DNA from 4 places in the Mesorhizobium sp. 113-3-9 genome. Region 1 is predicted to be linked to each of the others. Evidence: riboswitches for the same ligand, from Rfam matches in the RefSeq annotation. Region 1 holds a riboswitch; each other region holds the start of a gene.
The links. A riboswitch is a leader RNA that binds a small molecule or an ion and turns the genes downstream of it on or off. The one in region 1 is predicted to bind cobalamin.

Region 1 (7,510 bases):
TCGACATGGATTGCTCATCGACGCTCGACTGGGAGAGCTTGCGCAAGCGGGTAAGGAAGACCGGCATGCGCAACTCCAACACCATGGCGATCGCACCGACGGCGACGATTTCCAACATCTGCGGCGTCGCGCAGTCGATCGAGCCCGCCTACCAGAACCTGTTCGTCAAATCGAACATGTCTGGCGACTTCACCGTGGTGAATGCCGCGCTGGTGCATGACCTCAAGGCCCGCGGCCTGTGGGACGAGGTGATGGTCTCCGACCTCAAATATTTCGATGGCTCGGTCGGCCAGATCGACCGCGTGCCCGACGACCTCAAGGCGCTCTATGCCACCGCCTTCGAGATCGACTCCGCCTGGCTGATCGAGGCGGCGTCGCGGCGCCAGAAATGGATCGACCAGTCGCAGTCGCTCAACCTCTACATCGCCAATCCCTCCGGCAGGAAGCTCGATGAACTCTACCGGCTGGCGTGGCGCATGGGCCTGAAGACCACCTACTATCTGCGCTCGCGTTCGGCCTCGCATGTCGAGAAATCGACGCTCAAGGGCACCGATGGAAAGCTCAATGCGGTGTCGTCGGTTGCCGCCGTTGCCGCCGCTCCAATCGTCATCAGTGAGGATGCCGCCTGGGGCAAGGCCTGCGCCGTCGACGATCCCGAATGCGAAGCCTGCCAGTAAGCAGCAAGAGAACAGGAAGAAAAAATGCTCGATTGGTCAGAACCAACCGCCGCCGCCCGCCATCCCGCGCCGACGGAGCCTCCGCTCGCCGATGCCACCGGCCTCGGTCTCATCGAACGCGGCGGCGGCCGCGTTCGTGTCGACGACAAGCGCATGATCAACGCGCGTGCCGACGTCAACCAGCTGCTGCCCCTGAAGTATCGCTGGGCCTGGGAAAAATACCTCAATGGCTGCAACAATCACTGGATGCCGACCGAAGTGTCGATGCAGGCCGACATCGCGCTGTGGAAGTCGAAGGACGGATTGACGGAGGATGAGCGGCGCATGCTGAAGCGCAATCTCGGCTTCTTCGCGGCATCGGAATCGCTGGTCGCCAACAACATCGTGCTGGCGATCTACCGGCATCTGACCAACCCGGAATGCCGGCAGTATCTGCTGCGGCAAGCCTTCGAGGAGGCGGTGCACACGCACACCTTCCAGTACATAGTCGAAAGCCTCGGCCTGGACGAAGGCGAGCTGTTCAACATGTACCGTGAGGTGCCGTCGATCACCGACAAGGCGGCCTGGGCGCTCAAGCACACGCAGCATCTCGACGATCCGGATTTTCGCACCGGCACGCCGCAGGCCGACCAGGCGTTCCTGCGCGACCTCGTCGCCTTCTACGTCATCTTCGAGGGCATGTGGTTTTACACCGGCTTCGCCCAGATCCTGTCGCTTGGCCGCCGCAACAAGATGGTGGGTATCGCCGAGCAGTACCAGTACATATTGCGCGACGAATCCATCCATCTGAATTTCGGCATCGACGTCATCAACCAGATCAAGATCGAGAATCCGCATCTGTGGACGAAGGCGTTCCAGGAGGAGGTGCGCGGCATGATCCGCACGGCGGCCGAACTCGAGGCCGCCTACGGACGGGACACGATGCCGCGCGGTTTCCTTGGCCTCAATGCGCCCCTCTGCGAAACCTACATGCACTTTATCGCCAACCGCCGCTGCGCCCAGCTTGGCCTGCAACTGGTCTTCGCCGAGGTCGAGAATCCGTTCCCGTGGATGTCCGAGGCCATGGACTTGAAGAAGGAAAAGAACTTCTTCGAGACCCGCGTCATCGAATACCAGAATGGCGGTGCGCTGGTCTGGGACTAACAGCACGCAGCTATTCGCGAACGATAGAACGGCGGCCATGAAGGGCGCCGCACTATACAGCCTCCTCAACCTTCGGAACGTATTTAACGCAAGGCAGGACGAGAGGACGCCGAACGCGAGCCCTGATCAGCGAAGCTGCGCTCGGCGATGGCGCCGAAGACAAGACCGATGGTGGTCCACAGCACCATATGGATGCCAAGCGAGGCAACACGGAAGCGCCACAAGAGATCGGCCGAGAATTTCTCCGGCACTTCGTTGATGGTTGGCAGCACGTACATGGCGACCGTTATGACCGCGATGAATGCCGCGCCCGCAATGATCGTTGCGTTCCAAGGGCCATACTGTGCCCAAAGCCTTCGTGACAGCCCGACCGCCGCCGTCAATGCGGCAATGGAGATCACCAGCATGATGAAGAACAGCACTGTCCGCGACCCTATCGTGTCGGGATTGCCGACCGAAGGTGGATTGGCGGGATATTTCAGGTCCGGAACCAGAACGATTGAAACGAAGGCTGCCAGGGCCAGTACTGCGGAGGTGGCGCGCGGTCCCAGGCTGCTGATGCGGCCATAGGTGTAGGCGAAGACCAGCGAGAACAGCCCGCCGATCGACGCGGCATAGACCAGCACGCCGGTCAGGAGGCCGAACCCGGCCTGTGTAGGACGGCTGACGAGTTCAGGCTCGGGCGCTTCGCCGGCGGCCTGGGCGGTTTGTTCCTCGAAGGCAATGGCCCGGTCGACCTGCGGTTCGCCGTAGATCTTGGCAAAACCAAATGCGAGAAGCCCTGCGACGATGCCGACCAGCATGCCGCGCAGCAGAAGACTACCAACCATGTTCATGATCCCCGAAGCATGACCTCGAAAAGCCCCCGGCCTTTCGGTTGCTGTCACGCGCTAAAACAAATGATCAGGACGGCATCCCTTCGGGATGGCCAGCTCTCAATGGCCAACTCTTAGTGGCAAGGGAAGCCGAGCAGGTGGCGACCGTCATGTACCCATTCATGGACATACATGCCCGAAATCATCGAGGTGGCACCTTCTTCCGCGCCGACGAAATAGATCGCAAGCAGGCACAAGAGACCGCCGAAGATCGCCCACGGAAGAAGCTCTTTCGCCGGGATCGGAACCGGACCGTAGGTTGGTGCAAAGGTGGTATTGGACATTAAGGCTCTCCTGGGATTCAGCGTCCCGTTGATCGAAACCATTTTCACGGGAGAAGGCCTGACTTTCAGCAAGAACAATTGCTGATCACAGTGGCGCGACCGTGCCGGAATTTCACCGGCTTCCAAACCCGTAACTCTGACGCCAGCCTATTCAGCCGGCGCTGTTACTGTCAACGAGATGTGATCGATCACACGGGAATGTGTTCGACCTGCCGGAACGAGGCCCTCGTGTCGGTGTTCTATCGGCTTTCCGCCCCGACCGTGTCGTTTCCGTGTGGACGGCCTTGGCGAGCAGGTGCTTATATCGTGGGGTTCAAGGTGCCCTTCAGTCGATTCGGCCGGAGGGATAATTGGGAAGCCGGTGAGATTCCGGCGCTGCCCCCGCAACGGTAGCGAAGCGTGCGTTCCGACAACAGACCACTGGGCAAATGCCTGGGAAGGTGTCGGAACCGGTCCAAAAAGACCCCTTCGGAGCCCGGAAACCAGCCTCGAACAGATTTGAACTCGACTGATCGCGGTGGGCGGTCAAGAGGTAGATGCGGACCGGCCTCAGCGCCGACCGTGGCTTTCCTCCATCACCACCAGGTTCAGTCCTTGCAAAGAAGGACGAACATGGATTCGCACAATGAAATACCCGGGCTCGCGCCCGGCAGACCGCAACGCCCTCGCACGGTGCGTCGCGTCAATGCGGCGACGATGCGCGCCGTCTCGCCGCTGCCGCCACCGGAAGAAGTGTTCTCCGACTGGCTGCTGTCGGTGCCGCATGACGCCGATCTGGAGGCCGCGGCCTTGAAAAAGATCGCGCTGATCGACCGCTGCGGCCATCTGCATCCGGACGTCTTGCGGCTGCGCACCTTGCTTGCCGTCGTCGCCGGAACCAGCGCGTGGCCGTCGCGCGTCCGCAATCTCTAAGTGCCGAGGAAAGAAATCATGTCTGCAAAATCTACTCTCACGGCCAAGCGCGGCCTGCTCGAACGTCTCGACGCCGGCGCCGTCATCTGTGCCGAAGGCTATCTGTTCGAACTCGAACGTCGCGGCTATCTGCAGGCCGGCCCGTTCGTACCGGAAGTGGTTCTCGAACATCCGGACGCGGTGACACGTCTGCATGAGGATTTCGTCCATGCCGGCTCGGAGGTTGTCGAAGCCTTCACCTATTACGCCCACCGCCAGAAGCTGAGGGTGATCGGCCGTGAGGATATTCTGGAAAAGATCAACCGTCAGGCGTTGCGCATAGCCAAGGATGTCGCCGACCGCAATGATTGCCTGATGGCTGGCAACATCTGCAACACCAATGCCTATGAGGCTGACGACAGGAAGACCCACGATGCCGTGCGCGCCATGTTCGAGGAGCAGATCGGCTGGGCGGTGGAGGAGGGGGCCGACTTCCTCATCGCCGAGACCATCGACTGGTGCGGCGAGGCCGAGATCGCGCTCGACGTGATGAAGAAAACCGGCCTGCCGACCGTGGTCACGCTCTCCGTCCACCGTGAGGAAAAGATGTTCGACGGCGTCTCGGTCGTCGATGCCTGCAAGCGGCTGGAGGCGGCGGGCGCCGACGTCGTTGGACTGAACTGCCAGCGCGGGCCGAAGACGCTGATGCCGGTGGTGCGCAAAGTGCGCGACGCCATCTCATGCCATGTCGCCGCACTGCCGGTGCCCTACCGCACGACTGACGCGGAACCGACCTTCCAGTCGCTGACCGACCGCGCCTGTTCCTGCATTCCCGGCAACCGGCCGTTCCCGACCGCGCTCGACCCGTTCACCTGCAATCGCTACGAATGCGCCGAATTCGCACGGGAAGCCTTTGATCTCGGGGTCCGTTATATCGGGCTTTGCTGCGGCGCGGCCCCGCATCACATCCGTGCCGTGGCCGAAGCGCTTGGCCGCAGCGTACCCGGCAGTCGCTATTCGCCCGACATGTCCAGGCACGCCTTCTTCGGCAGCGATGCGGCGATCCCAGACGCCTACAAGGGCCGGCGCCTCGAGATCTGACACGCACCAGGCCACCACAGACATCCAAATCGCCAGACAGGATTGGGTTATGAACGTGCATCCTCTCCAGCAAACCCATGCCGACGGCGATACGATCGATCGGCTGGTGGCCGCGCACCGGCCGGGCCACGGCCTGATGCGTGCGTTCTACCATGATCGGGCGATCTTCGAGCGCGACATGGAACGCGTCTTTCGCCGCCACTGGCATTGCCTCGCGCATTCCAGCGTCATTCCAAACCCCGGCGATTTCGAGCTGTTCAAACTCGGCGATGAAGCAATCATCCTGACCCGTGGCATGGATGGCGCCATCCATGCCATGCTCAACGTCTGCCGTCATCGCGGCGCCGAGGTCTGCACCAGGCAGAAGGGCAATGCGAAAGCCTTCGTCTGCCCCTATCACGCCTGGACCTATTCCAGTGACGGTTCGCTGCGCGTCGCCCGCCTGATGCCGAAGGATTTCGACCGCGCCGCGCATGGATTGAAGAGGCTGCATGTCCGCCTCGCCGAAGGTCTGGTGTTCATTTCCTTCGCCGAGACGCCGCTCGACTTCGATCCGGTCGAACAGTCGCTGCGCACCAGCTGCGGCCAGTATGGCTGGGCCGATGCCAGGGTGGCGCATCGCGAGACCTATCAGGTTGACGCCAACTGGAAGCTCGCCGTCGAGAACTATGTCGAGTGCTATCATTGCGGTCCGGCGCATCCGGAATATTCGCAGACGCATACTCTGGAAAAACCGGCGGAGATGATCGAACAGCTCAACGCCGCGATGGAGCAACGAACCCGCGCGCTCGGTATCGAGATCGGCAGCGGCGACCGCTGGCGGAATTCGGCCGCCGGACAGGAAGCCATCCACACTTTCCGCTACGCGCTCTACGATGGTGTTTCGAGCGGCAGCCAGGACGGCTCGCCGGTGGCACCGCTGATGGGCCGCTTCACCGATTACGATGGTGGCGTCACCTCCATCCATCTCGGCGGCACGAGCTTCCTCGTCTGCTACCCCGACCACGGCATGATCTACCGCTTCATTCCGAAGACGGCTGATACCTGCGAGATGGAACTCATCTGGCTGGTGCGCGGTGACGCGGTCGAGGGCCAGGATTACGATCTGGAGAAGCTGACCTGGCTGTGGAAGGTCACCACCGACGAGGACAAGAAAATCATCGAACACACCGCGCGCGGCGTGCGATCGCACTATTTCGTACCCGGACCGATCGCGCCGATGGAGTACAATGAGCTGCGCTATATCGGCTGGTATCTCGAGGAGATCAGCCGACCCTGAGCCAGGGCAATTTCCAGGAAAAGTGTGAGGGCTTTCCCTTGGGAATTGCGTCAAGACAATGAGATAGCGGAGCCGCCATCGGATGCGCTGGCGGCTCCACCCCGATCAGGCCGCGGCTCTGAGCTGTCTTGCCGCCTCCACCATGTTGACCAGTGCCGGACGGACCTCGTCCCATCCGCGGGTCTTCAGGCCGCAATCCGGATTGATCCAGAGTTGCCCGTCGGCAAGGCGTTGCCGGGCCAGCGTCATCAGATCGATCATTTCGCCGACCGCCGGAACGCGCGGCGAGTGGATGTCGTAGACGCCCGGGCCGATCTCATTTGGATATTTGTGGGTCCGGAAAGCGTCGAGAAGCTCCATCTTCGACCGCGACGTCTCGATCGAGATGACGTCGGCGTCCATCGCGCTGATCGCATCGAGGATGTCGTTGAACTCGGAATAGCACATATGAGTGTGGATCTGCGTGCCGTCTCCAACGCCTGACGATGCCAGGAGGAAGCACTCGACCGCCCAGTCGAGATAGGTCTGCCAGTCGGACTTGCGCAGCGGCAGCCCTTCGCGCAGGGCGGCTTCGTCGATCTGGATCATTGCCGCGCCCGCCGCCTCCAGGTCCACCACTTCGTCGCGGATGGCGAGCGCGATCTGGCGGCAGGCCACGCTGCGTGGGATGTCGTCGCGCACGAAGGACCAGTTGAGGATCGTCACCGGCCCGGTGAGCATGCCCTTGACCGGCCTGTCCGTAAGTGACTGCGCATAGTGCCACCACGAGACCGTCATCGGACGTGGCCGCGACACGTCGCCGAAGATGATCGGCGGCCGGACATAGCGCGAGCCATAGCTCTGCACCCAGGCATGTTTGGTGAAGGCAAAGCCGGCGAGTTGTTCGCCGAAATACTGCACCATGTCGTTGCGCTCGAACTCGCCGTGAACCAGCACGTCGAGGCCGATCTCTTCCTGCCAGCGGATCGCCGTCTCGGTTTCCTTCTTCAGGAAGGCCTCGTAATCGATATAGCTCAACTCGCCCTTGGCATGAGCGGAGCGCGCCTTGCGCACTTGCGGGGTCTGCGGAAACGAGCCGATCGTGGTCGTCGGAAAGTTCGGCAGGCCAAGTTTTCGTGCCTGCAACTCGCGCCGCTCGGCGAACGCGCCCTGCCGGCGCCGCATCGGCTCCGTGACAGCCAGCAGCCGGCCTTCCACCAGCGGATCATGCACCTTGAGCGATGTGGCGCGGGACTGGACGGCCTCGGCCGATGCCTGCAA
Region 2 (7,510 bases), 240 kb from region 1:
GACATGGGCGGTGAGTTCGATGAGGTTGTCGGCTTTGCTCTCGGTTTCTTCGGTCATGAAAACGCTCCTGCGGAATTAGAGTAGCCGGGTAAGAATCATCTCGTAGCTTAATAGTGACGACCGCGTTTGATGGCAACCAAAGCCATTGCATGATGTGTTGGCGGATCGCTGCACGCCCGGTCGCCGTCGCGGATCTTCCTCTTGAACCGTCATCGCCCTGACAACACATTGTGTCAGGGTCGCCTCGCGTCGATGCGGCGCCTCTTCACACAAATTGGCTATTTGGAAGGTTGGAGGAACGAATGAACGCTGAGGCTTTCAGCAGCCCGCTTTTCGTGAGGCGCGCAACGCACATCATCCAAGAGATTGCCGGCCTTGCGGATGCAATCGATTTTCTCAACGAATGGCCGGAAGATCGCAGAGACATGATCCACGAAGCCGCCCTGAGGGCATGCTACGATGCGTACGATGGGCGCAAGCCGGTAAGCACGGCGCGCAATGCCTTTTTCGGCTTTGCGAAGCGGGTCGCCATATTGGAAGATCCAACCTCCGCCATGCAGTGGATCGCCGCCTGCAGATCGGGCAGTGGAAAAGTGCAGGTGTAGACTTCGACGACGAGTTTGAGACTGGCGAGGCGCGTCAAACAGTGCACTATGTCCAGGTTTCACAGCTAGACCACGCGAATGAGAAGCAGTTCCTCACCACCGACTGCAAAACCGCAGATCGCAAGCAAGCTGACCATGGCCAGACGCAGCTCATGGCGATCGCTTGCTAGCCAATGGCCAGGCTCAGTGGCGCAGATGCAGCGGTCGCGTTCGGCTGAATAAAAAAATGTGATCCGGCTGTTTGCCGTATAGTGGCTGTGGGGAGGGGGGATGACCGGGTTGACCAGATTTGAGAGACCAGTCGTTGTTCAGCTTAGCCGCCGCGGCTCGGAGCGTATCGTGTTCGACGTCAACGACGCGGCCGCTATCTTGCTGCGGGATCTGCATCATGAGACCGATAAACGCAGGATAGCGATGGACGCCTGTCTGCAGGTTTTACGCGGTAAGACCCATCCACCAACCGCTCGACGGGCTTTTGTCGCAGCCGCGCTCGAAGCACGCGTTCTGCGCAGCGATTGATATTCAGGATGCCGCGGATGAATTTCGGCCATCTGCGCATCGGTATTGAGCGCGGTCCAAATACCCCTGCCGGCTCCGCCAGGAGCAAGCCAACCCCGCTCTTTCCGCGGCGGCTTTCCTGGTCCGGCGCCTGATCTTCCACCATCAAAACACAAGGGTCCGCCAGCCAGCTGCGGCCGCTCGGCTTCGCCGTCGCGGTGATGGTGATTGCAGCCAGAGGCAGACGCCATCGAGCGGGAATTGGCCCGCTGCAGATGGTGGAGCGTCGATGCCGCCTCAAAAGTCTCCAGAAGCGCTGTTTGAACCTTCCCCCAGCTTGGCCCTGCATCCGGTTTCTCGGAACACGCTCCGGGACCGGGGTGCGTGATCGCCGATGTTTCTCCCCATGGTCGGGACCGGGGTTTCGGCGATCAAGGTTGGGAGACGATAGTGATTTCGATTATCCCAATACGGAATAATCCGAAACGGGCTGGCGGAGAGCCTTCTCGTTTCTGGCCGGCTCATTTGAGGCCCAAGCCTCCTTCAATCGCCCGCCAACGGCCGCCTCTGGAACAGCTGACTTCGACGCGCCATGACAAGGGCCGCGGCCAGGCCAAGCTTGCCGAGGCGCTTCGTCACCGGCAGCGCGATTGCCTTGGGCGCGCCGGATAGACTCCCCCAAGGATGCCCGGTGTGTGGCGTTGCCGCTCACCGCCGGCGAGTGGCACCGAGCCCTACGCCGTCTGCGCTTTTTGCCGAATTGCGCGTGCCGCAGCCACCATGTTCACCAGCGCAGGGCGGACCTCCTCCCATCTGCGCGTTTTGAGACCGCAGTCGGGATTCACCCACAGTTGGCCATCCGACAATCGCTCGCGCGCAAGCATGATAAGGTTGGAAATCTCCCCCACTTCCGGGACCCGCGGCGAGTGAATGTCATAGACGCCAGGACCGATCTCGTTCGGATACTTGAAGGTTCGCAGCGTATCGAGCAGTTCCATCTGCGAGCGCGAAGTTTCAATCGAGATCACATCGGCATCCATTGCGGCAATCGCGTCCACGATATCGCCGAACTCGGAGTAGCACATATGGGTGTGGATCTGGGTCGCATCGCCGACCGCTGTTGAAGCCAGCCGGAAGCATTCGACGGCCCAGTCGAGATAGGCCTGCCAGTCGGCCTCGTGCAGCGGCAAGCCCTCGCGCAGTGCGGCTTCGTCGATCTGGATCATCCTGGCGCCGGCCTTTTCGAGGTCGCTCACTTCATCGCGAATGGCGAGCGCGACCTGGCGGCAGACGGCTGGGCGGGCAAGGTCGTCCCGGACGAAGGACCAGTTGAGGATCGTCACCGGGCCGGTAAGCATGCCCTTCACCGGCTTTAGCGTCAGCGACTGGGCGTATCGCCACCAGTGTAGTGTCATCGGCTGTTGTCGCGACACATCTCCAATGATGATCGGGGGTCGCACAAAGCGCGAGCCGTAGCTTTGCACCCACCCGTGTTGCGTGAAGGCGAAGCCGCGGAGCTGCTCGGCGAAATACTGCACCATATCGTTGCGCTCGAATTCGCCGTGGACCAGCACGTCGAGTCCGATCTCTTCTTGCCAGCGAACGGCGGCTTCTATCTCTTTCTTCAGGAACGCCTCATAGTCGACGTAACTCAGCTCGCCTTTGGCATGGGCTGCCCGCGCCTTGCGAACCTCGGCTGTTTGCGGGAAGGAGCCGATCGTCGTGGTGGGGAAGGATGGCAAGCCAAACGTGTCGGCCTGAAGCTTGGAGCGCACGGCGAATGCGCTCTTCCGGCGCGTCATGGCGACCTTGATGCTGGCGACCCGACCTTCGACGAGCGGATCATGCACCTTAGCGGATGTCGCGCGAGCGGCGGCAGCCTCAGCCGACGCCTCTAGTTCGGCGGCGACCGCGTCCCGGCCTTCAGCCAGGGCACGGGCGAGCACGACCAGCTCGTCGGTTTTTTGCGCCGCGAAGGCGAGCCACGATTTCACGTCCGCATCGAGTGCCGTCTCCATGTCCAGGTCGATCGGCACATGCAGCATCGAGCAGGACGGGGCGATCTCCACGCGGTCCAACGGCCAGCCGGCGACGATCGGCTTGATGCGGTCAAGTATGGCAGGCAGGTTCGCGCGCCAGACGTTGCGGCCGTCGATCAGCCCGAGCGAGAGCACAAGTTCCTTCTGCGCGAGCCGGCCGACGGTCTCCAACTGCTCTGGAGCGCGCACGAGATCGACGTGCAGTCCCGCCACGGGCAGAGAAATTGCGGTCTCGAGATTGTCTCCCAGCGATCCGAAATAGGTAGCGACCATGATCTTCAACTCCGGTGCTGCTTTTGACAGCCGGCAGTAGGCGAATTGGAGGGCATCCCGTTCGTTGGGAACCAGATCGACCACGAGCGCCGGCTCATCGATCTGCACCCAATCGGCTCCCGCGAGCTTCAGCCTCCGCAGGAGCTCCTCGTAGACGGGCAGCAGCCGTGGCAGGAGCGCGATAGGGTTGAAACCTTCCTCAGGTGACTTCGCCAACTTGAGAAAGCTAACCGGTCCAAGCAGGACCGGGCGCGTGTGGATGCCGAGCGCCTTGGCCTCGAGGAAATGATCGACCGGTTTCGCCGACGAGAGGGCAAAGCTCTGATCGTCGGTAAGTTCCGGCACAATGTAGTGATAGTTGGTGTCGAACCATTTGGTCATTTCCATCGCGGCAAGGCCATGCCCGTTGGCCGCATGCTCGTCACCGGCATGTCCACAATCAGCGGCCTGACCTTGGTCGCCGCGCGCCATGGCGAAATAGGTATCGAGTGGGACCTCGCCGTCAGTCCAGACGTATCGTGCCGGCACGGCGCCGACCATGATGACGGTGTCGAGCACATGGTCATAAAGCGAGAAATCGTTGGACGGGATTTTCGACACGCCGTGATCGTGCTGCTCCCTCCAGCTGGCGGCGCGTAGCGCCTTCGCCGTCGCGAGCAGGTCGGCAGCGGGAGATTTTCCGGACCAGTAGCTTTCAAGCGCGAATTTGAGTTCCCGCCGTCGACCGATACGCGGCACGCCGAGCGTTGCCACTGGAATTTGTTGAGAGACAGTCATGCCATACCCCGATGGTTGGGGCGTGGGGACAAGGAACGCGCAAGCAGGCGGCACGAAGCCAAGCTACCGCGGCCACCGAGACACCCCGCCCGTGGACGTTGTTCGTCGTGGCAGGTCTCCTGGCTCGCGGGTCAAAGCCTCTGCCCGTCTTCCCGAGGCCGTTCGCCTCAGTGACACCAATGGGCTTGGCTCGCCGCTAACAGTTGCGGGGGCAGCGCCGGCATCGCACCGGCTTCCCTCTTAGCTCCGCTACAGCAGTGCCGCGCGGAGAACCACGACATGCGCACAATCACAGCAGCTTCGCTCCTTGTCAATGCATATAACGAGATGTTTATGTGATGATGCGAATAATGCCCTTGCGCTGATCGGTCTCTTTCGCCCAAAGCCGCTTACGATGCCGCCTCTTATCAGTGCAGGCTCGGAGAGATCCTTGTCCCCATCGGCGACGCCGGATCAGATCGAGGTCGCCGGGCTCAAAGGGCGTAAAGTCGGGCCAGGTCGTCACGGTCAGCCGGGAATCCCGGTATTTGTTCCCGCTCGGCTTCGCTCAGCGTGCTTGCGCATTCCAGCGCGCTGATGACCATGGCCGCAAGCGGAAAGAAGAGGTGGCGCCGCAGGTGGGCGGACTGGGGCCGGGCCGCCAGCGTCTCGACAAACTGCGCGGCGCTCGCCTCGACCTGCTCCGCGAGCAGCTTCACCCTCGGTTGCTGAACGCCGGCGCCACGATCGTGCGTAACCGGGCATGCTCGCCCCCCCTCGCGCGAGACCAGCCACTCCGGCAAACCAAGAATCACCGAATCCGGGGTGAATGCCGCACTCTCTAAGCGATGGAAGGGCGGAAGGTGACCGGCAGGCGCTGCGGGCAGCGAATGACGTAAGACGGAATGTAGACGACGTCCTCCGCGGCGATGGTCAGCGCCAGATCCTCCAGCCGCCCGAACAGCGCGGGGAAGGCGCAGCGCAATTCCAGGCGCGCCAGCGCAGCGCCCAGGCAGGCATGCGGCCCCTCACCGAACGACAAATGCGGGTTGTGCCGCCGGGTGACATCGAACCTGTCGGCGCCGGGGCCGAAGGCCTGTTCGTCCCGGTTCGCCGCATGGAACGCCATCAGGACGGCATCGCCGCGGCGGACCATGCATCCGTCGATCTCCACGTCCTGGGTGGCATAGCGGAACGGCAGATTGGCCGCTGAGCTGCCCCAGCGCAGGATCTCCTCGATCGCCTGTGACCACGGAACTTGGCCGCTGCGCACCAAGTGCAGTTGCTGCGGATGCGTCAGCAATGCCAGCACGCCATTGCCGATGACGCCGGCGGTGGTCACGAAGCCCGCAGAGAGCACCATGAACAGCATGTCGATGAGCTCGGTGTCGGAAACGAGCTCGCCTTTGTCACGGGCGACGATCAGGGCCGAAGCCAGATCATCTCCGAGCTGGCCCCGCTTGAGCGCGATCAGGCGACGGAAGAACTCCGGGATGCGCTGCCGCGTCTGTCGCACCTCTTCGGCTGTGGCGGAGGTGTTGGCCATGCTGTAGGTGAGCGCGACGATCTCTTCGCGCTGTTCGTCCGGCAAACCGAACAGTTCGGCGATCACGTTGGTGGGCAGCGGAGCGGCGAACTCGCTCATCAGATCGGCACTGCCGCCGCGCTGCGCCATGTCGGCCAGGAGTCGATCGACGCTTTGTTCGACCCGTGGCGCCAGCAAGGCGATCCGACTGGGCGCGAAGCTGCTGGACAGCAGGCCGCGCAAGCGCCGGTGATCGGCGCCGTGCGCCGTGGTCATGTTGTCCACTTTGCATATCCCGATCAGCGGATGATCCTCGGGAATCTCGCCGTCCTGCAGCGCCCGCCACTGTCGCCAGTCCTTGTTGAAACGCTGGTCGGAAAGCATCTGCCTGAGCGTCTGGTGACGGGCTGCCGCCCAGGTCACCAGATCGCCTGGAAGCGACACTCGCGCCATCCCCCCCTGCCGCAGAATCGCAGAAGAAAGACGATCAAGTTGCGTGGGAGCGGCCGGCACACCGATCACGTCGCAATGATCGTTTTCTACGCGCATGCCAACAGCTCCTTTAAGAACCATCGCGGGTCCACTTCTCGGCACGGATGATCCGCGCGCGGACTTCGAAAAGTGCCCCTCAGTGTGCTTCGTCCTCAGAAGCGGTAGGTCAGACCTGCGCCTATCAACCAGGGATCGAGCCTGGCCTTGCCTGTGAGCTTGGTGCCGGCGACAGTGACGTCGAAGTCGGGCCTGAGGAAAAGCTTCTTCACGTCGAAGTTGACGCCCCAGTGCTCGTCCACCATGTAGTCGAATCCGACCTGCAGCGCGGCGCCGAATGTGTTCTTGACCTTGAGATCATCGGCGCTGCCGACTTGCTGATGATAGAAGATCGTATAGTTCACGCCGGCGCCGACGTAGGGCTCGAAGGCGTCGAAATCGGTAAAATGATACTGCAATGTGAGCGTGGGCGGCAGCAGCCAAACCTTGCCGACCTCGCCCAGCCCGCCGATCGCACCCTGGCCATCGATGTTGGCATAGGTGGTGCCGAGTATGAGTTCGGCGGCGATGTTGTCCGTGAAGAAATAGGAGATATCGAGTTCCGGCGTCACGGTGTTCGAATAGGAAAGACCGGAGCCGGGCACCGCATTGACATAGCCCGAATCCTCGGTGATCACCCCCAACGCACGCAGGCGGATCTGCCAGGGGCTTGGCGCTTCCGCGACGCAGGCTTCTGCCTGCGGGACGCTCGCGGCTTGCCCAACATCTGCCGCGCCGGCCTGTCCCGCAACGATGAGGACGACAGCCGCTGTCATTGCCCGCGCCACGCCAATTCGCGCTCTCGCCATACTTTTCTCTCCTTGATCTTCAGAAGCGACGCACTGCGCCTTGATTGAATCCTGCTCGCATCAATCGAGATTGACGGAGCGCTCATGCGGGATAGCCCCCGCATGTGTCGTGCCAAATGAGAAAATCGTTGCAGAACAATGCGGTCACTCCGATAGCGCTGTGTCTGATGTCCGACTTCGTCGAAGATCCGACAATGAGTGCAGCCGTAGCCGCCCCTGGGAGCCGTTCGTCAACATCGGCCGGCAGTTCGTTGGCATGCTCGTACTCGGCTTCGAGTTTTGGCGTATTCTGCGTTCAGCGCCTTGATCGGCGCCTGCTGCTTCGCCGTCAGGCCGGGGAACGTTCCAGCCAGTTGGCGCAGTCCGTGGGCATGTCCGTAAGGCGTCTCGACCGCGACCGATATGGGCGGGAAATCCTTTGGCAGCATGCGCCAGCCGCCATCTGATCGGGCCATGTAGCGGATCGCGTTCAACCCT
Region 3 (7,510 bases), 2.9 Mb from region 1:
CGAGCAAGAGATCGACGCACTGGCGCATGATACGGGCCGACTGGCGCATTTCTTCCATGCGCACGAGATAACGGTCGTAGCAGTCGCCGTTCTTGCCGATCGGAATGTCGAAGTCCATTTCCGAATAGCATTCGTAGGGCTGCGACTTGCGCAGGTCCCATGCCGCGCCCGAACCACGCACCATGACGCCCGAAAAGCCCCAGGCCCAGGCATCGGCCAGCGAAACAATGCCGATATCGACATTGCGCTGCTTGAAGATGCGGTTGCCGGTCAGCAACTTGTCGAGATCATCGATCGACTTCAGGAACGGGTCGATCCACTTGCCGATGTCCTCGACCAGCTGACGCGGCAGGTCCTGATGGACGCCGCCGGGGCGGAAATAGGCGGCATGCATGCGCGAGCCGGAGGCGCGCTCATAGAACACCATCAGCTTTTCGCGCTCGACGAAACCCCACAGCGGCGGCGTCAGCGCGCCGACGTCCATGGCCTGCGTCGTCACATTGAGGATGTGCGACATGATGCGGCCGATTTCGCAATAGAGCACGCGGATCAGCTGGCCGCGCTTCGGCACCTCGATGCCGAGCAGGCGCTCGGCGGCAAGAGCGAATGCATGTTCCTGGTTCATCGGCGCGCAATAATCGAGCCGGTCGAGATAGGGCACAGCCTGCAGATAGGTCTTGGCCTCGATCAGCTTCTCCGTGCCGCGATGCAAGAGCCCGATATGCGGATCGACGCGATCGACGACTTCGCCGTCCAGCTCGAGAACCAACCTCAAAACACCATGCGCCGCAGGGTGTTGAGGTCCAAAATTGATGTTGAAATTGCGGACGGAGGTCTCAGCCATTGTGGCGCCTCTGGCGAAGAGTCAGTAGTGAGTAGTGAGTAGTGATCATCAATCTCAATGCCTGCTTCATTCCGCCTGCTTGGCCTGCACCGTTCGGATAAGAGATCTCATCATTTTTCCAATCTCTTCGCATCGCAGCAGCAGCTCAGTCTCATTGTCTTTTCGCAGCAAGCCAACCCGGCATGCCAGCAGTGTGTGCGTTTCCAGTTCCTTCAACGAGCCTTGCGCCACGCGCAAAAATTGAATGAACGACCCTCTGTTTTCCCGACCGTATCCCTCTGCGATGTTCGCCGCGATCGAAACTGCTGATCGGCGCATCTGAGAGGTCATGCCGTAAATCTCATCCCTCGGAAACTCTTTGGTGAAGCGGTAACAATCTTCGGCGAGCGTCATCGCCGATTGCCACACCTTCAAGTCGCGATAAGATTCGATCCGTTGCTCCAATTCTTTCCCTACTGACTACTCACTACTTCCCTACTCACTGTTTCGCTTTTTCGTCCCCGGGCAGCACGTAATCCGTGCCTTCCCAAGGGGAAAGAAAATCGAAATTGCGGAATTCCTGCTTCAATTCCACAGGCTCGTAGATGACCCGCTTGGCTTCGTCGTCGTAACGCACCTCGACAAAGCCGGTCAGCGGGAAATCCTTGCGCAGCGGATGGCCTTCGAAACCGTAATCGGTCAACAGGCGGCGCAGGTCGGGATGGCCCGAGAACAGCACGCCATAGAGATCGTAGGTCTCCCGTTCGAACCAGTCGGCGCCCGGATAGACGCCGGTGATCGATGGCACCATCGTCTCCTCGTCGGCCTGCACCTTGACGCGGATGCGCACATTCTGCTTCGGCGACAACAGGTGGTAGACGACGTCGAAGCGCTTGGCCCGCGACGGATAATCGGCCCCACAGACATCGATGATCGAGATGAACTGGCAGCGCGCATCGTCGCGCAGGAAGGTCACCACTTCGATGAGGTCGCGCGGCTCGACATGGATGGTGAGCTCGCCATAGGCGAGCACCGCGTCGTTGACGCGACCGATCAGCTTTTCGCCGAGATAGGTCGACAGTTCGCTCAGGGATGCGGCCATGGATTTACCGTTCGATCGTGCCGGTGCGGCGGATTTTCTTCTGCAGGAGAAGAATGCCGTAGAGCAAAGCTTCGGCGCTCGGCGGGCAGCCGGGCACATAGATGTCGACAGGCACGACGCGGTCGCAGCCGCGCACCACCGAATAGGAATAGTGGTAGTAGCCGCCGCCATTGGCGCAGGAGCCCATCGAGATGACGTAGCGAGGCTCCGGCATCTGGTCGTAGACCTTGCGCAGCGCCGGCGCCATCTTGTTGGTCAGCGTGCCGGCGACGATCATGATGTCGGACTGGCGCGGAGACGCGCGCGGCGCGACGCCGAACCGTTCCGAGTCGTAGCGCGGCATCGAGGTGTGGATCATCTCGACCGCGCAGCACGCCAGACCAAAGGTCATGAACATCAGCGAGCCCGAGCGCGCCCAGGTGATCAGCGCCTCGGTCGAGGTGACCAGAAAGCCCTTGTCGGCAAGCTCATTGTTGATTTCGAGGAAGAAGGGATCGTCCTCCCCCACCGGCCTGCCGGTATTGGGATCGATAATGCCCTTCGGCTTCGGCGCGACGATGGTGCCTGAACTGTCGTTCAATCCCATTCCAGCGCTCCTTTTTTCCATTCATAGGCAAAGCCGATGGTCAGCACTGCCAAAAACACCATCATCGACCAGAAGCCGAGCATGCCGATCTTCGAGAAGGACACGGCCCAGGGGAACAGGAAGGCCACTTCCAGGTCGAAGATGATGAACAGGATCGACACCAGGTAGAAACGGATGTCGAATTTCATGCGGGCATCGTCGAACGAGTTGAAACCGCACTCGTAGGCGGAAAGCTTTTCGGGATCGGGATTGCGGTAGGCCACCAGGAACGGGGCGGCCAGCAGCGCCAGGCCGACGACCAGTGCCACGCCTATGAACAGGACGATAGGCAGGTACGAACTGAGGAGTGCGTTCATGCAGCGGCTTTCCGTTGGCGCCAATCCACTTTGATTACAGCACCGGACCTTAATGCGGAAGCGTGACAGTTTAACCGCTGAACCGTTTTAAGGGGCCTATGCTGCAACGCGGCGAGGGTTAGCGCAGCACTTCCAGCGAAGCAAGTCAAACCTTGTTCAAAACGCCGACCTGGACGGCATATCCGGAGAAACTGGTCCGATCCGCTCCTGTTTGATTTCCTTCGCTTTTTACTCCACTTTTCTCTCCTGACATGGTTGCCGCCAAAACCCTGCTAGCATGGGTTGGAATCACCACGCAGGTTCCGCAAAAGTGGACCCCGGTTTTGCGACAAGAACCTGCCCAGACAAAGACGCGACCCACAGCCGAAGCCCCTCAGAGTGATCCCTGCATGAAGGAAAAAATCTCGCTTGCCGCCGCCCGCCGCATTGCACTCGCCGCTCAAGGGTTTCTCGATCCGCGCCCAAATGGCACACCTGACCGCCGCCATTTCGCCCGTGTGCTCTCCCGCACCGGCCTGCTGCAGATCGATTCCGTCAGTGCGGTGGTGCGTGCTCATTATATGCCGCTCTATTCGCGCCTGGGTCCCTACCCGCTCACGCTGCTCGACAATGCCGCCGTGACGCGCAAGCGCACTGTCTTCGAATACTGGGCGCACGAGGCCTCGTTCCTGCCGGTCGAGACCTACCCGCTGATGCGCTGGCGCATGCAGCGAGCCGAGCAAGGCGATGAAATGTATCTGGGACTGGCCAAATGGGGCCGCGAACACGCCGCCTATATAGAAGACATCTACCGCGCGGTCGTCGAGCGCGGCCCGATCGCCGCTTCGGCGCTCGAAGGCCAGAAAGGTTCGGGCGGCTGGTGGGGCTGGAGCCATGCCAAGCACGCCTTCGAATGGCTGTTCTGGGCCGGGCGCATCACCACGGCGCACCGCCGCGGCTTCGAGCGCTTCTACGATCTGCCGGAGCGCGTGCTGCCCCAGGCGATCCTCGACCTGCCGGTGCCCCCGGCCGAGGACGCGCACCGCGAATTGCTGCGCATCTCGGCCCGCGCCCATGGCGTGGCGACATCAGGAGACCTGCGCGACTATTTCCGGCTGTCGCCGGCCGACATGAAGGGTCGGCTGGAGGAACTGGTCGAGTCGGGCGAATTGCTGCCGGTACGCGTCGAAGGCTGGGACAAGCCGGCCTACCTTCACAAGGACGCGCGCCTGCCCCGGAAAATCGAGGCGCGTGCTTTGCTGGCGCCCTTCGATCCGGTCGTCTTCGAGCGCTCGCGCTCGGAGCGGCTGTTCGATTTCCACTACCGCATCGAGATCTACACGCCGGCTGAAAAGCGCCAATACGGCTATTACGTCCTCCCCTTCCTGCTCGGCGATCGGATCGTCGCGCGTGTCGACCTCAAGGCGGACCGGCCGGCCAGCGTCCTGCGCGTCCATGCCGCCTACCCCGAGCCCGGCGCGCCGCCTGAAACCGCCGCGCAGCTCTTCGAGGAATTGAAGCAGATGCAGGGCTGGCTTGGCCTTGAACGCATGGACGTGACTCCGGCAGGCGATCTGGGTCCGGCGCTGGCCGACATCGCCGTGTCGTAAGCCCGCGTTGACACCGCTGCCTGCAAAAGCCTAAATCCGGTCCAGACGGTCCCCTGCCCGCAACGGCAGGGGCTAAGAGGGAATGCGGTGCGAGGTGAAAAATCTCAAATCCGCGGCTGTCCCCGCAACTGTAAGCGAAGAGCCAAGGCCGAAAGCCACTGGGAATTCCCGGGAAGGCGGCACCCAAGGCGATGACCCGCGAGCCAGGAGACCTGCCGTCTGCGACAAGAGAATCCGATCGCCCGGCGGGTTTCCGGGCAAGGAGCCCGGCTTTTTGGACCAGAACGGCAGTTTTTCGGCTGGCACAGCGGACAATTCGTCCGCCGACAGCGAAGCCTTGGCCGGCGTCACGGTCATCGTCTGCGCCTCCTGTCGCGACGAGACCGGTTCCGACGCCCATCCCCGCGCCGGCGAACTGTTGGCGGAGGACACGCGCCGCGCCGCAGCCGATGACAACATCCGCGTCCGCACGGTGGAATGTCTCGGCAACTGCAAGCGCCGGCTGAGCGCTGCGATCCTGCGCGATGGCTGCTGGAGCTATGTGTTCGGCGACCTGACCGCGGCCAGCGGCGCCGACCTCGTCACCGGCGCCAAACTCTTCGCCACCTCGACCGACGGCCTCATCCCGTGGCGCGGCCGCCCCGATTCCCTCAAGCGCGGCCTTGTTGCCCGCATCCCTCCCCTCGACATGCTGAAGGACTGATCATGAGCGCTTCCGTATCCCGCGTCCCCTGCACCGTCGTCACCGGCTTCCTCGGCGCCGGCAAGACGACGCTGGTCCGCCATCTCCTGGAAAACGCCGGCGGCAAGCGTATTGCCATCATCGTCAACGAGTTCGGCGACATCGGCATTGACGGCGAGATTTTGAAGGGTTGCGGCATCGACACCTGCCCGGAGGAGAACATCGTTGAACTCGCCAATGGCTGCATCTGCTGCACCGTGGCCGACGATTTCGTGCCGGCGCTCGACCAGATCCTGTCGTTGACGCCGAAGGTCGACCACATCCTGATCGAAACCTCGGGCCTCGCTCTGCCCAAGCCGCTGGTCCAGGCGTTCCAATGGCCGAGCGTGAAGAGCCGCGTCACCGTCGATGGCGTGATCGCCGTGGTCGACGGTCCGGCATTGGCAGAAGGCCGCGTCGCCAACGACATGGACGCCCTGCAGGCGCAGCGCGCCGGGGATGAGAGCCTCGACCATGACGACCCGGTCGAGGAAGTGTTCGAGGACCAGATCGCCTGCGCGGACCTGATCATCCTCTCGAAGAGCGACCTGATGGACGCCGCCGGCTCGGCCCGCGCCAATGCCATCGTCAACGAACATTCCGCCCGCGCCGTGAAGATCGTGCCGACCTCGCATGGCAAGGTCGATCCCTCGGTGCTGCTCGGCCTCGGTCTCGCCGTCGAGGACGATATCGAGAACCGCAAATCCCATCATGACGGCGCGTTCGACCATGAGCATGACGACTTCGACACCTTCATCGTCGACATCCCCTCGATCGCCAATCCGGACGAGCTGGCAAAGCGCGTTGCCACCGCCGCCGAACAAGAAAACGTGCTGCGCGTGAAAGGCTTCGTCGAGGTCGGCGGCAAGCCGATGCGGCTCCTGCTGCAGGCCGTCGGACCGCGCGTCAATCACTACTATGACCGCGCCTGGACCGCCGAGGATGATCGCCGCTCGCGCCTGGTCGTCATCGGCCTCAAGGGGCTGAACCGCCCGGCAATCGAGCGTATACTCGCCGGCTGATTTCAGACACGGGCCGCGATGCATATCCTCACCACGACCTCCGCCTCGCTCGACGATCTCGCCGAGCCGGTCGATCTGCGGCAGACGCCGGCGGATATCGTGGCCCTGTCCTTCACCGACAGCGATCTCGCCGGACTGGCGGCCGCGTGGAAGGCGGATGCCGGCCGCCTGCCCTCGATGCGGCTGGCGGCGCTGCGCGACCTACGCCATCCCATGTCCGTCGACCTCTGGATCGACAGCGTCGCCCGCCACGCCAAAATCGTCCTGGTCCGCATCCTCGGCGGCTACGACTGGTGGCGCTATGGCTGCGACCAGCTGGCCTCGATCGCCCGCGAGCGCGGCATAAAACTGGCGCTGCTTCCCGGTGAAAGCCACGACGAGGATCTCAGGCTGATCGAAGCCTCGACGCTGCCGCGCCAGGAATTGGACGCGCTGCTCGGCTATTTCCGCGAAGGCGGCCCGGCCAATATGAGCGCGCTGGTACAGCGCCTTGCGGGTTTGGCCGGACAGGACGCGGCCGTTGTTGAGCCGATGGCGGTGCCAAAGGCCGGGTACTATCAGCCTGGAGTGGGGGTTGTAGAGAAGCTAGACCTTTTGGAGGTCGACGATCCTTCGCCCCCCCCTCTGTCCTGCCGGACATCTCCCCCTCAAGGGGGGAGATCAGCCGTCGCCGGCCTCGGCGCTTTTTCTTCCCCGACGAAAAAAGAGCCATCTGCAACGTCTGTGATTGGCGAGGCCGTCAACGACAGAGCAATCTCCCCCCTTGAGGGGGAGATGTCCGGCAGGACAGAGAGGGGGGCGACGGAACTCGACGCTGGGAACCTCAGCGCCCCCACCATCCCAATCCTCTTCTACCGCTCGATGCTGCTCGCCGCCGATGTCGCGCCGATTGATGCCCTTTTTGAAGCACTGCGCCAACGCGGCATGCTCCCAGTCCCCATCTTCGTCTCCAGCCTGAAAGAGCCGGCGTCACTCGCCTTTGTGGAAACCGCGTTCGCCGCGCTGAAACCCGCCGCCATCATCACCGCGACCGCCTTCGCCTCCGGTGCCGAACCCGGCGTCGAAACCCTGTTCGACCGTGCCGGCGTGCCCGTCTTCCAGGTCATCGTCGCCACCACACGCCGCGACGTCTGGGAAAACAACCAGCGCGGCCTGGCGCCCGCCGACCTCGCCATGCATGTCGTGCTGCCAGAACTGGACGGCCGCATCCTCGCCGGCGCCATTTCCTTCAAGGGCGAAAGCGATGTCGATCCGGCACTTGGCCATCGCGCCTTCGCCAACCGGCCGGAGCCGGATCGCGTAGTTCAGGTG
Region 4 (7,510 bases), 1.5 Mb from region 1:
GAGGATCAGCCGCTCCGGCCCCTGCCCCCTGACCCGTGCGACCAGCAGCAGGACGATGCAGGCGGCCAGTATGCCGCCGGTGAAGGCGGCGACCGGCAAGGTCCAGATGCCAAAACTGTCGCCGAAGACGGTGATGACGGAAACAGCGCCGGCGGCGGCCCCCGACGACAGGCCGAACAGGAAAGGATCGGCGAGACCGTTGCGGGTCACCGTCTGCAGCAAAGCACCTGTTATACCGAGGCCGGCACCGACACAGACCGCCAGGATCGTGCGCGGCAGCCTGAGATCGACGACGATCTTGCCTACCGGGCCCGACACCTGGTGTTCATGCATCCCGACGGCATGGCCAAGCGAGGCGATGACGTCGGTCAGCGGGATCAGCGTCGAACCATAGGCTATCGACAGCAGCACGAGGGCGACGACCGCCACCGTGCCCGCCACCATGGCCAGCGCGAATGCCTTGTGCCCCGAAAGCGCGCCGGATTTTTGCCCTGGGGCAAGAAGCATCAGAACGCTTCCGGATGCATCGCCTTGGCGATCTTGGCGATCGCCTCGATGTTTGCCGGTCCAGGCGTCAGTTCGGCATAGCGAAGGGCCACGAAACGCTCGTTCTTGACCGCGTCCGTCTCCTTCATCGCCGGATGCGCCTTCAGGAAATCGAGCAGTTTCCTGTAGCCGCCGCCATCCTGGTAGTCGAGCAGGATGAGGAATTGCGGATTGCGCGAGGCCACGGTTTCCCAGTCCGTGTTGCCCCAGCTGGTGTCCATGTCGGCCATGATGTTGTCACCGCCGGCGGCTGATATCATGGCGCTAGGGATGGCGAATTTTCCGGCGGTGAACGGCTTGTCCTCGCCGGAATCATAGAGGAACACGCGGGTTCCCTTGGCGTCGCCGACCTTCGCGGTGATGTCGGCGAGTTGCGCCTTCCAGCCGGCGACAAGCTTCTGCGCCTCGGTCTCCTTGCCAAAGATCTTGCCCAGCTTTTCAACATCGCCATAGAGCAGGTCCATGGAAGCCGCCGGGCGGTTCTTGTCGAGATGGACGCAGCTCTCGGTCAGCACCAGTGTCTTGATGCCATGTGGGGCGAGCGTGTCGGGCGTCACGTCGCCGCCCGGCTTCATGCCATAGTACCAGCCGGCGAAGAAGAAATCGGGCTCGACGGCGACCAGGTTCTCGAGCGTCGGGTATTTGGGCGCGAGTTCCGGGATGGAGCCCTGCTCGGCCTTGAATTCGGGGCCGACCTTGTACCATCCGGTGATGCCGGTCAGGCCGACGATCGACGGCTGCAGCTTCAGCGCGAAGGCCATCTCGGCCATGTTGAGGTCATGGATGACGGCGCGCTTGGGCGGCGCGTCGAAGGTCAGCGGCTTGCCGCAACTGTCGACGGTGACGGGGAAAGCGAAGGCGGTAGAGGCCAGCAAGGAAAAGACGAGCGACAAGGCGAGACGTTTCACGGATTTTGCTCCTTGGTTGAACAGTGTTGATGAGGGATGGTTCGATCAGGATGGCGGCACGGCGCGGTTCGGAACATCGAACACAGTCAGTTCACGGTCCTCGGTGGGGTGACGCAGGCGAAACACGTCGACGCCGAAAATCTCGCGGATCAGCTGTTGCGTCAGCGCTTCGCGCGGTGCGGCCAGCGCGTGCAGCCGGGCTTCGTTCATCACCGCGACCCTGGTTGCGAAAGGCGCCACAAGGGCCAGGTCATGCAGCACCGCGATCACCGTCATGCCGAAGCCCGCGACGAGTTCGAGAAGCTCGCCGCGAGCACGCGGGTCGAGATGGTTGGTCGGCTCGTCGAGGAACAACACTTTCGGTTGCTGTGCGATGGCGCGCGCCAGCTGGGCGCGTTGGCGCTCCCCGCCAGACAGCGAGCCAATGGTGCGGCCGAGCAACGGCAAAAGGCCGGTCCGGCGCAGGGCGTCGACGACAATGTCGCGCTCGTCGCTCCTGCGCCTCAGGCCGGCATGCGGAACACGGCCAAGTTCGACATAGTCGATCACCGCCAGCCGCGGATCCGGCTGGTCGGTCTGGCCGACGACGGCCATGTGCAAGGCCCGCTCGGCTGTCGAGATCCTGTCCAGGCGTCGCCCGCCAAGCTTCACCTCGCCCGAACTTGGCCTGAGCATGCCCGACAGCATGTGCAGCAGTGTCGTCTTGCCAGCGCCATTGGGGCCGATGATGGCGAGACGATCGCCGGTGGCGATAGAAAGGCTGACCGCATGGACCAGATTCCGGCCATTCGCCACGGCACCCAGGTCGCGCGCTTCGAGGAGTGGCATTGTCATCGGCTATCACCCGCCAGCTTGCCCGGCGCCGGGATGCGGGCCAGCGTCTTGCCGGCTAGTCGCGGCGGACGTTGGCCGGAATTGCACCAGCCGTCGGCGAGCGAGGCGTAAAGCCTGGCAAATCGCACGAGATCACCGGCGTCGGCCTCGGCATCGACGGAGCCGAAGAGATAGGTAGCCTTGCCCGGCGCCTGGAAGGCTACCGTCAGCGGCCGTGCGCAGCCCGCCATGCATTCGACGCCCTCGATCGTGAAGCCATGCGCCACGGCGGGTTCATCATGGGCCGAGAGCCGGGAGCGCAAATCGGCGCACAGGCTTTCGCCCGACCTGATGCCGGTCGGAACGTCACGGCAAAGCGTGCACACGATGATGCGGTGATCGATAGCGCCGTCCAACTTCCGTCACTTTCCAAAACTGGCGACGGAAGGATGTTGGCGAGACGGCCGACAAGACCGACGTCCACGTTTCCTCCCGGCACACCCCGTCCGGTCAACTCAGTGATGGCAGGTCTCCTGGCTCGCGGGTCGTTGCGCAATCCTGCCTTCCCAGCCTTGCCGGCCAGTGGCATTTCGGATCTTGCTCACCGCTTACAGTTGCGGGGGCAGCCACGGCTTCGACCTATTGGGTCTCACCGTGTTCCCTTTTCACCCCTCGCCTTTCGACTCGGGGACCATCACCACTCGATCGTAGTTTTCCCCCAATTGCTTCGCAACGGATTTCTCGGTGCATTGTCGATCCCGCGGCGGCGCTGAACTTACAGACGTAATGTAATTACATTACGATTTAAATCGTACCGCTCGGCTAAGTCAAGTGAGGCTTTCTGCCCGAAAGAAGACATCTAGCCAGTCTCGCTCCTGGAGATGCGGCTGGCCGCGGAGCGTTGCCGTCCGGATTGCACGGCAAGCGCAATTTCGATCAAACTGCCGCGCGCGAAGGCGGCAAGATGATCCGCTCAATGCGAGGAACCCATGAACCCGACCGAGAAAGCGCTGTGGTTTGTCGAGAGCCATCTGCCGGAGGCGATCTCGCTCGACGATGTCGCCCAAAGCAGCGGCGTGTCGCGCTTTCATGTGACGCGCGCCTTCGGCGCTGCCACCGGCCGCTCGGTCATGGGCTACATGCGCGCACGCAGGCTGACCGAGGCGGCGCGCAGGCTGGCCGGCGGAGCCCCCGACATCCTCTCGGTGGCGCTCGATGCCGGCTACAGCTCGCATGAGGCTTTCACCCGCGCCTTCCGCGACCAGTTCGGCACCACGCCCGAGATGGTGCGCGCGCAAGGCTCGACCAAGACCCTCGACCTCGTGGAGCCGATCCTGATGGACCAATCCTTTCTTTCGGCCCTCGAACCATCGCGCTTCGAGACCAGCCGGCCGTTGCTGATCGCTGGGCTCGGCGAACGCTACACCTGTGAAACCAGCGCCGCCATTCCGATGCAGTGGCAACGCTTTGGTCCCTATATCGGCAACATTCCAGGCGAGACCGGCGACGTCGCCTACGGCGTCTGCGCCAACGGCGACGATGCCGGCAATTTCGACTACGTCGCCGGTGTCGAGGTCACCGATTTTTCCGACCTTCCAAGGGAACTCAGCCGCGTGCGCATACCCGCCCAGAAATATGCGGTGTTTGCGCATCGCGAGCACATCTCGACCATCCGCCGCACCGTCAACACGATCTGGAACAAATGGCTGCCGGCCTCCGGGCACGAGATAGCGGACGCGCCGGAATTCGAACGCTACGGTCCGGAGTTCGATCCGCGCAGCGGCAATGGCGGACTAGAGATCTGGGTGCCGATCAAGGATTGACCGGCACTACAATTCCAAGTCCCAGGTCTGGCCAACCAGATCCTTGCCGAAGGAGTGGTGAGGCTCTTCCTCGGTCAGTGTGAAGCCGACCGCCTGGTAGATGTGCCGGGCGGCGGTCAGGATGTCGTTGGTCCACAAGGTCAGCGTCTTGTAGCCCTTGGCACGGGCAAAGCCGATGCATTCCTCGACCAGCCGCCTGCCGATGCCGAGGCCACGCGCCGAAGGTTCGACATAGAGCAGGCGCAGCTTCGCCACCTCGGGCGATTTGCGCACGACGAAGACCGAGCCGACGACCTCGCCATCACGCTCGGCGATCCAGCTTCGTTCCCATTTCGGGTCGAAGGATTTGACGAATGCCGCAAGGATTTCGGCAACCAGCGCCTCATAGGTTTCGTCCCAGCCATAGTCCTGCGCGTAGAGCATGCCTTGCCGGCGGATGATCCAGCCGATGTCGCCGACCTGCAGCGGCCGCAACAGATAGGGGATCCTTGGCTCGGCGCTTTCACCCAGCAGAGCCTGGACCGTCCGCATGGATTTCACCAGCCGGTCCTGCTCCGACGCAGGCAGCCGATCGAGGAGCGCCGCGACCTGGTCGTGCGAATCCTTGTTCAGCGGCGCGAAGGCATTCCTGCCCGCCAGCGTCAGCGCAATCGACGATTGCCTGGCGTCCGAAACCACCGTCGACCTGGAGATGAGGTGAAGGCGCTCGAACTTCTTCAGCAGACGGCTGACATAGCCGGCGTCGAGACCGAGGTCGCGCCCGAGGTCCGTCGCGGTCAGACCGTCGCGGTGCGCCAGTTCGTAGAGCACGCGCGCCTCGGTCAGCGAGAAGGCGCTTTTCAGCAGCCCTTCGTCGAGCAGCCCGATCTGGCGGGTGTAGAAGCGGTTGAAAGCCCGCACCGCGTCGATCAGGTCTTTGTTGGGCGCTTCGTTACCGGGCTGATGGTGAATTGTCATGGGCATCTCCTGTCCGCACAGGATTGATCATTTGGTTGACTTAGTCAATAAAATGGTTGACCCGACGCACCTCACAACTTCGTCATTCTAGGGCGGAGCAAGGAGCGAAGCGACGCGCGCAGACCCTGGAATCCATTCCGTGACGGTGGCCGAAGCGCGCCACGCCGCAGAACGGGCTTCATGGGTCTGCATTAGGCGCCAAGAATCCATTTCGTTGCATAGCGGAAGGGTAACGGCATGGATTCTAGGGTCTGCGCTCCGCTTCGCGTCGCTCCGCCCTAGAATGACGACATCGCGGGGTCGGTGCGCCAATCACGACCGCAGTGGCGCCCCTCAACCCATCGGCAACACCGGCCAACGATCAACGATCTTGCCGCCAGAAAATACCGCGATCGGCCCGAATTGCTGCAGCACAGCCTCGCTCTGCGTCGGCCTCAGAAAGGCATAATCCCCCGGCTTCACCTGCGCTGTTGCCGGCAGGCTCATGAATTGCTGGTTGGAGGAAAACCCCATCAGACCGTTTGGTTTCATGCCTTCCGGGAACACCGCTTCGGCCATCCACTTGCCGCCATAGAGATAGCAGCCTTTGCGCGGGAAGAGGCCGAGCGCCTGCAAGGCCTTCGAGAACCAGACCGGGCCTGGCAGCGCCGCATCGGCCGCCTTGAGGATCGGGGTGGCGATGAAGGCGGCCGGCTGGAATCCGTTGAGCCCCGGCTTGTCGAAATCGCTGGGCAGGACGAAAGCCGAGCCGATCGAGACTTCGTTGGCAACGCCCGCGCCATGCAGCAGCGCCGTCTTCGAGCCGCCGATGTTGAGGATGCGGCGCTGATCCGGTTCGAGTGCCACGACGAAATCTGCCGCCAGCGCCGAGGCTTTCATCAACGCCTTGGCAGCACCGCCAAACAGCCCGGGGATTTCCGGCGCATGCGCCTCATAGGCCATGATGCCTTCGCAACACAGGCCCTTCGGCACCGTCAGCGCCTTGATCTCGGCCGGGCGGGCAAACCCGCCGCGATGCAGGCCGACATCGACCTCGAAGGCGATACGCAGTTCGATAGCGAGCTCGGCGGCCAGAGCGCCATATTCCGCCAGTCTTTCGTCGCTGTCGACCAGCCAGCAGACACGCGACCAGTCGGCGTCGCCCTTCACCAGCACCGCTCTTGCCGCGCTGACCGGCATTGGTTTGCCGTATAGCAGATCCGCATGCGGGAACGCCTTCAGCACCGCCGCGCTGATCGGCGGATGGAAAGTCATGAAGCGATCGCTTCCAAGCGTCTTGCCGATATGCGAAAGCAGCGGCAGGCAAGCGAGCGACTTGTCGACCAGCCGCACGGCAAGGCTGGGATCAAGCCTGTCCTTCACCAGGGCGATGTTGCTGTCCAGCCGGTCGCGGTCCAGCACCAGACAGGGCTGGAAGATACCGGCCTGCTTCAGCGCCTGCGATAGAGTGGCGAAATAGGCGCTCATGGTTCGATGCCGAACAAGCCAGCCATGTAGGGCGAGACGAAACGGTTTCGCGGATCGATGTCGCGGCGCACCGCCATGGCATCGTCCCAGCGCGGATAGAGCTTCTTGAAGTCCGCCGCCTTCAGGCTGTGCATCTTGCCCCAATGCGGCCTGCCGCCATATCTGCGAAAGACCGGCTCGGCCGCCTGCATGAACGGCAACGGATCGTTCGCCGCATCGTGGTGGATGGCGATCGAACAGGTCGGCCTGTTGTAGAAGGGCGAGAGCCAGAACTGATCGGCCGCGACGCTGCGCACCTCCATTGGGAAATAGACTTCGGGAAAGCGCTTTTCGGTCAGCTCGATGATTTCGGCCAGCGCCTTCGGTCCTTCCTCGAACGGAAGGTGATATTCCATCTCGTTGAATTTGGTCTGTCGGTCGCTGGCATAGACATTGAGCCAGTCCTGCACATAGTCCTCGGCCGGCACCTTGGCGACGGCACCCTGGATCAGCCGGCGGCGCAGTGACGGCAGCCAGGCGAGCCCGGTGCGCAGCCGGCGCAGTGTCCGCAGTCCGGCCTCGTCATTCTCGGTAGGACGCGCGGTGGTCGCCGCGTCGCTCAAGTCGCTGGCGATGAACTGCGCATGGCCGGAGAACGGGATGTAGTAGAATTCGGCCGACCGGTGCGCGCTCATCATCGTTTCGAAATCGCGCAGCATGTCGGCGATCGGCAGCACCCATTTGCGGCGGCGCAGCCTGTACGTCGCAATGTTGTTCAGCGTCACTTCGCTCATGACGCCGAAGGCACCGAGCGCGACGCCTATGGCGTGGATCGTGTCCTGATCCCCTGCCCTGGTGAAGTCGCGAACCTTGCCAAACCCGTCGACGATCTGCACCGTCTCCAATTGCGTGTGATAGGCGCCGAGCGTCGGTCCCGAGCCATGGGTCGCGGTGCCCAATGCGCCGCCGATCGCCTGGCGGTCGATGTCGCCCATATTGGGCAGGCCCTGGCCGATA

Region 2: it holds a riboswitch for cobalamin, as region 1 does, so the genes downstream of both, metE (5-methyltetrahydropteroyltriglutamate--homocysteine S-methyltransferase) here and MesoLj_RS32785 (CbtB domain-containing protein) in region 1, are expected to answer to the same signal.
Region 3: it holds a riboswitch for cobalamin, as region 1 does, so the genes downstream of both, MesoLj_RS18800 (DUF1636 family protein) here and MesoLj_RS32785 (CbtB domain-containing protein) in region 1, are expected to answer to the same signal.
Region 4: it holds a riboswitch for cobalamin, as region 1 does, so the genes downstream of both, MesoLj_RS26210 (DUF1636 family protein) here and MesoLj_RS32785 (CbtB domain-containing protein) in region 1, are expected to answer to the same signal.

The regions. Positions count from the first base shown of each region.
Region 1 is NZ_AP023246.1:6,824,336-6,831,845, reverse strand. Features, by position in the region: gene MesoLj_RS32800 (ribonucleoside-diphosphate reductase subunit alpha) at 1-677, shown strand, start outside; gene MesoLj_RS32795 (ribonucleotide-diphosphate reductase subunit beta) at 702-1,820, shown strand; gene MesoLj_RS32790 (CbtA family protein) at 1,904-2,650, opposite strand; gene MesoLj_RS32785 (CbtB domain-containing protein) at 2,770-2,979, opposite strand; adenosylcobalamin (AdoCbl) riboswitch at 3,024-3,113, opposite strand; cobalamin riboswitch at 3,279-3,484, shown strand; gene MesoLj_RS32780 (hypothetical protein) at 3,592-3,891, shown strand; gene MesoLj_RS32775 (homocysteine S-methyltransferase family protein) at 3,910-4,971, shown strand; gene MesoLj_RS32770 (aromatic ring-hydroxylating oxygenase subunit alpha) at 5,021-6,250, shown strand; gene metE (5-methyltetrahydropteroyltriglutamate--homocysteine S-methyltransferase) at 6,356-7,510, opposite strand, start outside.
Region 2 is NZ_AP023246.1:7,067,087-7,074,596, reverse strand. Features, by position in the region: gene MesoLj_RS33835 (MucR family transcriptional regulator) at 1-57, opposite strand, end outside; gene MesoLj_RS33830 (DUF982 domain-containing protein) at 303-605, shown strand; gene MesoLj_RS33825 (DUF982 domain-containing protein) at 945-1,124, shown strand; gene metE (5-methyltetrahydropteroyltriglutamate--homocysteine S-methyltransferase) at 1,838-4,168, opposite strand; cobalamin riboswitch at 4,285-4,484, opposite strand; partial or broken gene MesoLj_RS33815 (cytochrome P450) at 4,759-5,046, opposite strand; gene MesoLj_RS33810 (cytochrome P450 family protein) at 5,013-6,245, opposite strand; gene MesoLj_RS33805 (OmpW/AlkL family protein) at 6,341-7,033, opposite strand; partial or broken gene MesoLj_RS36505 (transposase) at 7,438-7,510, opposite strand, start outside.
Region 3 is NZ_AP023246.1:3,875,947-3,883,456, reverse strand. Features, by position in the region: gene MesoLj_RS18830 (NADH-quinone oxidoreductase subunit D) at 1-844, opposite strand, end outside; gene MesoLj_RS18825 (four helix bundle protein) at 911-1,237, opposite strand; gene MesoLj_RS18820 (NADH-quinone oxidoreductase subunit C) at 1,323-1,925, opposite strand; gene MesoLj_RS18815 (NuoB/complex I 20 kDa subunit family protein) at 1,930-2,511, opposite strand; gene MesoLj_RS18810 (NADH-quinone oxidoreductase subunit A) at 2,502-2,867, opposite strand; gene MesoLj_RS18805 (winged helix-turn-helix domain-containing protein) at 3,257-4,456, shown strand; cobalamin riboswitch at 4,486-4,690, shown strand; gene MesoLj_RS18800 (DUF1636 family protein) at 4,731-5,159, shown strand; gene cobW (cobalamin biosynthesis protein CobW) at 5,162-6,199, shown strand; gene MesoLj_RS18790 (cobaltochelatase subunit CobN) at 6,218-7,510, shown strand, end outside.
Region 4 is NZ_AP023246.1:5,342,621-5,350,130, forward strand. Features, by position in the region: gene MesoLj_RS26195 (FecCD family ABC transporter permease) at 1-507, opposite strand, end outside; gene MesoLj_RS26200 (ABC transporter substrate-binding protein) at 507-1,454, opposite strand; gene MesoLj_RS26205 (ABC transporter ATP-binding protein) at 1,500-2,288, opposite strand; gene MesoLj_RS26210 (DUF1636 family protein) at 2,285-2,683, opposite strand; cobalamin riboswitch at 2,774-2,978, opposite strand; gene MesoLj_RS26215 (AraC family transcriptional regulator) at 3,257-4,090, shown strand; gene MesoLj_RS26220 (bifunctional helix-turn-helix transcriptional regulator/GNAT family N-acetyltransferase) at 4,097-5,047, opposite strand; gene MesoLj_RS26225 (alanine racemase) at 5,381-6,514, opposite strand; gene MesoLj_RS26230 (D-arabinono-1,4-lactone oxidase) at 6,511-7,510, opposite strand, start outside.